DNA from 2 places in the Kosakonia radicincitans DSM 16656 genome. Region 1 is predicted to be linked to the other one. Evidence: predicted binding sites of a transcription regulator. Region 1 holds the regulator's gene; the other holds the start of a gene.
The links. The regulator PhoB, encoded in region 1, activates phosphate uptake and scavenging genes when phosphate is short. The targets are predictions, from matches to a motif close to CTGTCATAAAACTGNCNNAT.
Positions count from the first base shown of each region.

Region 2: the regulator PhoB is predicted to act here: its motif matches at 1,540-1,559, upstream of kdgR (DNA-binding transcriptional regulator KdgR).

Region 1 covers NZ_CP018016.1:4,393,640-4,396,793, reverse strand. The annotation lists gene sbcD (exonuclease subunit SbcD) at 1-988, opposite strand, end outside; gene phoB (phosphate response regulator transcription factor PhoB) at 1,190-1,879, shown strand; gene phoR (phosphate regulon sensor histidine kinase PhoR) at 1,901-3,154, shown strand, end outside.
Region 2 covers NZ_CP018016.1:2,233,744-2,236,897, forward strand. The annotation lists gene htpX (protease HtpX) at 1-22, shown strand, start outside; gene Y71_RS10930 (MFS transporter) at 103-1,473, opposite strand; gene kdgR (DNA-binding transcriptional regulator KdgR) at 1,676-2,467, shown strand; gene Y71_RS10940 (YobH family protein) at 2,516-2,755, opposite strand; gene mgrB (PhoP/PhoQ regulatory lipoprotein MgrB) at 2,917-3,060, shown strand; gene Y71_RS10950 (YebO family protein) at 3,138-3,154, shown strand, end outside.

The DNA of each region.
Region 1 (3,154 bases):
CTTCGGTAACTTGCTGGATTTTACGTTGCATATCAGCCAGATATTCGCGGCTTTCAATTTCAATATCCAGCCAGACTGGCGTGTCGGTGGACGCATCGCGCCACTGCTCAAGCTGGCGGCAAATCTCGGCGAAATCACCCTTGATTACGGCCAGCGGCTGCGTGGCCGGAATGTCGAGCGCGGTAACTTCCGCCAGCTTGCCATCGCTGAACGTGACCAGATTGACGCTTTTACGCTTTCCGGTTTCATCAAAACTCAGTGGGATCGGTGAACCGCAGTAGCGAATATGCTGCAGGCCGCCAATTTTCTGCGCGCGGTGAATATGTCCAAGCGCAATATAGTCGGCTGGCGGGAAATTCTCCGCCGGGAAGGCATCCAGGGTGCCGATATAGATGTCACGTACGGCGTCACTTTTGCTGGCACCGACGGTGGTCAAATGGCCGCTGGCGATAATCGGCAGCGCCTGCTCGCCGCGCAGAATGCAGGCGGCGTCATACTGCTTCTGGTAGTAATCGGTAATAGCCGCCAGCAGATGTTGCTGTTTTTCCTGCCCTGATAATCCGGCCTGGCTGATGACCATGTCACGCGGGCGTAAAAACGGTACCGGACAGAAAACGGCGCCGGGCGTGCCATCACGGCGATTGAGCCAGAATGGTGCGGCGCCGGCACTGGCGACCACGGTGGTTTTCAGGTAAGCGAGGATCTCTTTTGATTCGTTCAGCGTTGCCACGGAATCATGGTTGCCCGCCAGCACCACTAACTGGCAGCCGGTTTGCTGGAGTTTCACCACAAAGCGGTTATATAACTCGCGGGCATAACTGGGCGGAGAACCGGTATCAAAGATATCACCTGCAACAATAATGGCGTCCACCTGGTGCTGCTCTGCGGCATTCAGCAGCCAGTCGAGAAAGGCGTCATGTTCTGCAGCGCGGCTTTTGCTGTAAAAGTTCTGACCCAAATGCCAGTCTGAAGTGTGAATAATGCGCATAGCGATTCCGTGGCGAAAATGGATAAACGCGATTATAACATTCAGGGTGTTAGAGACATTAACTGCGTGAATATTCGCGCTGTCATAATGCTGCGGGCAGGGTCATCTGGTGGTCATGTTATTCATAAATCTGTCATAAAACTGACGCATAATGGCGCCGCTATACAAACTGACGACTTATACGAGAAAACAGGGCGAATTATGGCGAGACGAATTCTGGTCGTTGAAGATGAAGCACCGATCCGTGAAATGGTGTGCTTTGTGCTCGAGCAAAATGGTTTTCAACCGGTAGAAGCTGAAGATTATGACAGTGCGGTGAACCAACTTAACGAACCCTGGCCAGACTTGGTTTTACTGGACTGGATGTTGCCTGGCGGTTCCGGTATTCAGTTTATTAAGCACCTGAAACGCGAGGCCATGACCCGCGATATTCCGGTGATGATGCTGACGGCGCGTGGCGAAGAGGAAGATCGTGTACGCGGTCTGGAAACCGGTGCGGACGATTACATTACCAAGCCCTTCTCACCGAAAGAGCTGGTTGCCCGTATTAAAGCGGTTATGCGCCGTATTTCGCCGATGGCGGTGGAAGAAGTGATTGAAATGCAGGGACTTAGCCTCGATCCCTCTTCGCATCGCGTGATGACCGGCGAAAATCCGCTGGATATGGGGCCGACGGAGTTTAAACTCTTACACTTCTTTATGACCCACCCGGAACGCGTGTACAGTCGTGAACAACTGCTGAACCATGTCTGGGGAACCAATGTTTACGTCGAAGACAGAACGGTTGATGTCCATATTCGTCGCCTGCGCAAAGCGCTGGAACACAGCGGTCACGATCGTATGGTGCAAACAGTGCGCGGCACGGGATATCGTTTTTCGACCCGTTTCTGAAATTTGACAGGAGTGTGACGCGTGCTGGAACGGCTGTCATGGAAAAGGCTGGTGCTGGAGCTCCTCCTTTGTTGTCTACCTGCTTTTATACTCGGCGCGATTTTCGGTTACCTGCCCTGGTTTTTATTTGCCGCGGTAACCGGGCTGCTGATCTGGCATTTCTGGAATTTACTGCGCCTCTCCTGGTGGTTGTGGGTCGATAAAAGTATGACTCCACCGCCCGGCACGGGAAGCTGGGAGCCGCTGTTATACGGGCTGCACCAGATGCAGATGCGTAATAAAAAGCGGCGGCGCGAGCTGGGTAATCTCATCAAACGCTTTCGCAGCGGTGCGGAATCTCTGCCGGATGCGGTGATCCTCACCACCGAAGAAGGGTCTATTTTCTGGTGTAACGGCCTGGCACAACAGCTGCTGGGGCTGCGCTGGCCGGATGATAACGGGCAGAACATCCTGAACCTGCTGCGCTACCCTGAATTCACGCAGTATCTTAAAAAACAAGAATTTACCCGGCCACTGAATCTGGTGCTGAACAGCGGGCGCCATCTGGAGATCCGCGTGATGCCTTACAGCGAGCAGCAACTGCTGCTGGTGGCGCGCGATGTTACGCAGATGCACCAACTGGAAGGCGCGCGGCGTAACTTTTTCGCTAACGTCAGCCATGAATTGCGCACGCCGTTGACGGTGCTGCAAGGTTACCTGGAGATGATGCAGGAGCAGGCGCTGGAAGGCGCGCCGCGCGAAAAAGCGCTGCATACCATGCGTGAGCAAACATCGCGGATGGAAGGGCTGGTGCGCCAGCTGCTGACGCTGTCGAAGATTGAAGCGGCGCCGACGCTGCCGCCAAATGAAACCATCGATGTGCCGATGATGCTGCGCCTGGTTGAACGGGAAGCGCAGACGCTCAGCCAAAAAAAGCACAACCTGGAGTTTGAGGTCGATAACGCCTTAAAAGTGCTCGGTAATGAGGAGCAATTGCGCAGCGCCATCTCCAACCTGGTGTATAACGCGGTGAATCATACGCCCGCCGGAACGCACATTATTGTGCGCTGGCAGCATGTGCCGCAAGGGGCGGAATTCAGCGTTGAGGATAATGGTCCGGGCATTGCCGCCGAACATATTCCGCGTCTGACCGAGCGTTTTTACCGCGTCGATAAGGCCCGTTCCCGGCAAACCGGCGGGAGCGGGCTTGGGCTGGCGATTGTTAAACATGCTCTCAACCATCACGAAAGCCGCCTTGATATTGCGAGTACGCCCGGCAAAGGGACGAGTTTTAGC
Region 2 (3,154 bases), 2.2 Mb from region 1:
TTCTGGTGAGTATCTGAAATAACGCAGCGGCAGGAACTACAAAGCGCGCCAACTGGCGCGCTTTTTTTATCATCCCTAAACCCCTGGGGAGATGATGATTGATTACTCTGCTTTCGGCTGTGAGATCCGCAGTCCGCTGATGATGGCCGCTACGGTAGCCAGCGTCCCTGCCAGCAACAATGAAACATGCGTGCCGTGGGTGTTAAACATGTTGAACATTAATGCCACCAGCGCGGCACCGGAGCTTTGTCCCAGCAACCGTGCCGTACCGAGCATCCCACTAGCGCCACCGCTGCGCTGACGCGGCGCAGCGGTGATAATTGTGTGGTTGTTTGGCGACTGGAACAAACCAAAACCGGCACCACACAGCGCCATACGCCAGATGATATCGATATCTGCCGGTGATCCCGGGAGAAGCGCAAGTGCGAAAAGCCCGCATGCCATCATCACCAGCCCTAAAGCACCCAGTAACCCGGCATGCACGCGCTCAATCAGGTAACCGGCCAGCGGCGCCATAACCATCGTTGCCAGCGGCCATGGCGTCAGCAACAGGCCTGTTTCTACTTCACTACGCCCAAGTACGGTTTGCAAAAAGAAGGGCAGGGACACCAGCGCCAGCATTTGCGCGCAGAACGAGCAGACTGACGTGCCGATAGAGAGCGAAAAAAGTGGAATGCGCAGTAAGTCGACTGGCAGAAGTGGCACTGGCAGCCGCAGTTGTCGGCGTACAAAGAACCCGCCGATGATCAGCAATGCTACAATCTCGGCCGCCACGAGTGTGGTTGATTGCCCCTGAGCAAAACTGCTCAGCGCGGTAATCAATAAGCCAAATGTTAATGCATTCATTACAGCGCTTGGCAGATCGAATTTGGGCTTTGAAGTGCGAGCTGCATTCGGTGGTAAAAATTTAATTGCCAGCAGTAAAGCAATAATGCCGAGCGGTACGTTAATCAGGAATAACCACTGCCAGGAAGCCACGGAGAGAATGGCGGCGGCGATTGTCGGCCCCGCCGCCGATGAAACCGCCACCACAAAAGAGTTGATCCCCATACCGCGCCCGAGGCTACGGTGCGGGTAGATGAGACGAATGAGCGCAGTATTCACGCTCATCAGCGCCGCACCGCCAAACCCTTGCGCCACACGCGCCAGTGTTAATGTCAGTAATGAGTCAGAGAGTGCGCAGAGCAGGGAAGTGAGAGTGAACAGTACCAGGCCACACTGATAAACCCGACGGTAACCAAACATGTCGCCGAGAAAAGAGAGTGTGAGCAGGGAGACCACGATCGCAATCTGGTAAGCGTTAACAATCCAGATAGAACTTGCGGGTGAAGCGTTGAGATCGCGTGCAATGGTTGGCAACGCGACGTTAGCAATAGCCCCATCAAGCACTGCCATAGCAATACCAATAACAATGGTCAACACTGCGCCGTAGCGCAGTGGAACGGGGAGCCCGTCCAGAGGTGATTTATCCATAAAAATTTCAGGGTTAATGTCACACAGTTATTTGTATAATGATTCTATCATCTGCATTCCGGCTTTATGTCGCAGATTTGTAACGGGCTTTATGTCGCAGAATTGTAACGAAGTTGACAAACGTGCATTGCGGCGACTGAGCGACGAATTTATAATAAAAACCGATTCTGAATTTTATAAAACACACGCGATGAGGTGATTAATGGCTATCGCAGATTTGGACAAGCAGCCAGATTCTGTCTCTTCAGTATTGAAGGTATTTGGCATTCTGCAGGCGCTCGGCGAAGAGCGTGAAATCGGCATCACCGAGCTGTCGCAGCGTGTCATGATGTCGAAAAGCACCGTCTATCGCTTTTTGCAAACAATGAAATCATTAGGCTATGTTGCGCAGGAAGGGGAATCTGAAAAATATTCCCTGACGCTTAAGCTGTTCGAGCTTGGCGCACGTGCTTTGCAAAACGTGGATCTGATCCGCAGTGCGGATATCCAGATGCGTGAGCTCTCTCGTCTGACGAAAGAGACCATCCACCTCGGCGCACTTGATGAGGACAGCATTGTTTACATCCATAAAATTGATTCGATGTATAACTTGCGCATGTACTCTCGCATTGGTCGCCGCAACCCGCTGTACAGTACCGCTATCGGTAAAGTGCTGCTGGCATGGCGCGATCGTGAAGAGGTTAAGCAGATCCTTGAAGGGGTTGAATATAAGCGCAGCACCGATCGTACGATTACCAGCACCGAAGATCTCCTGCCGATGCTGGATGTTGTGCGTGAACAAGGCTACGGCGAAGATAATGAGGAACAGGAAGAAGGCCTGCGCTGCATTGGCGTACCGGTTTTCGACCGTTTTGGCGTGGTTATTGCCGGTCTGAGTATCTCTTTCCCGACGCTGCGTTTCTCTGAAGAGCGCCTGCATGAATATGTGGCCATGCTTCATCAGGCTGCACGCAAAATTTCAGAACAGATGGGTTATAACCAGTATCCGTTCTGACAAACGAAAGAAAAAAACCGCCGACATGGCGGTTTTTTTGTCCCGATGCTAGCCGTTGTCGATAACGGTGTCGCTTTTACGTATCAGAGGGCAATTTGCCAGCCCGAAAAAACCATTGTCTGAATGTACATATTGTGCGGTACTGGTGCCACGCGCTGTTACATATTTACATTGTAATCCCAGCCCACCAGCATTTTCGTGACTGCTAATCAGCACACCATAACCGCTCAGCAGAAGCCCAATCCACAGCAGCGCAACAACGATAACGGCGCGAATAAGTGTTCGCATATCAGCTCCTTGCTTCACACTAAATCATATCTTAAAGCTACCTGATTCACTGACTGAAACAAGTCATGCATTCCGAAAAATCGCGAATAGAGATACAGTTAGTCGCGGTTTAATGTTGCCATGCTAACCTGGTTACACCTGACAATGTACTGGAGAGTGGAGTGAGAAAATATAAGTGGCTGATCCTGATTGTCGTGCTGGTAGGCTGCCTGCTGCTCTGGACTCAAATGCTTAACGTGATGTGCGATCAGGATGTACAATTTTTCAGCGGAATCTGCATCGTCAATAAATTCATCCCCTGGTAATGAATGGTAATTTCTCAGTGAATGATTTCCTTCCTTGACGCCAGTGGTAAAATGTCGCGTCAACATGAGGTGGTGAAATGAACGAAGTCATAAA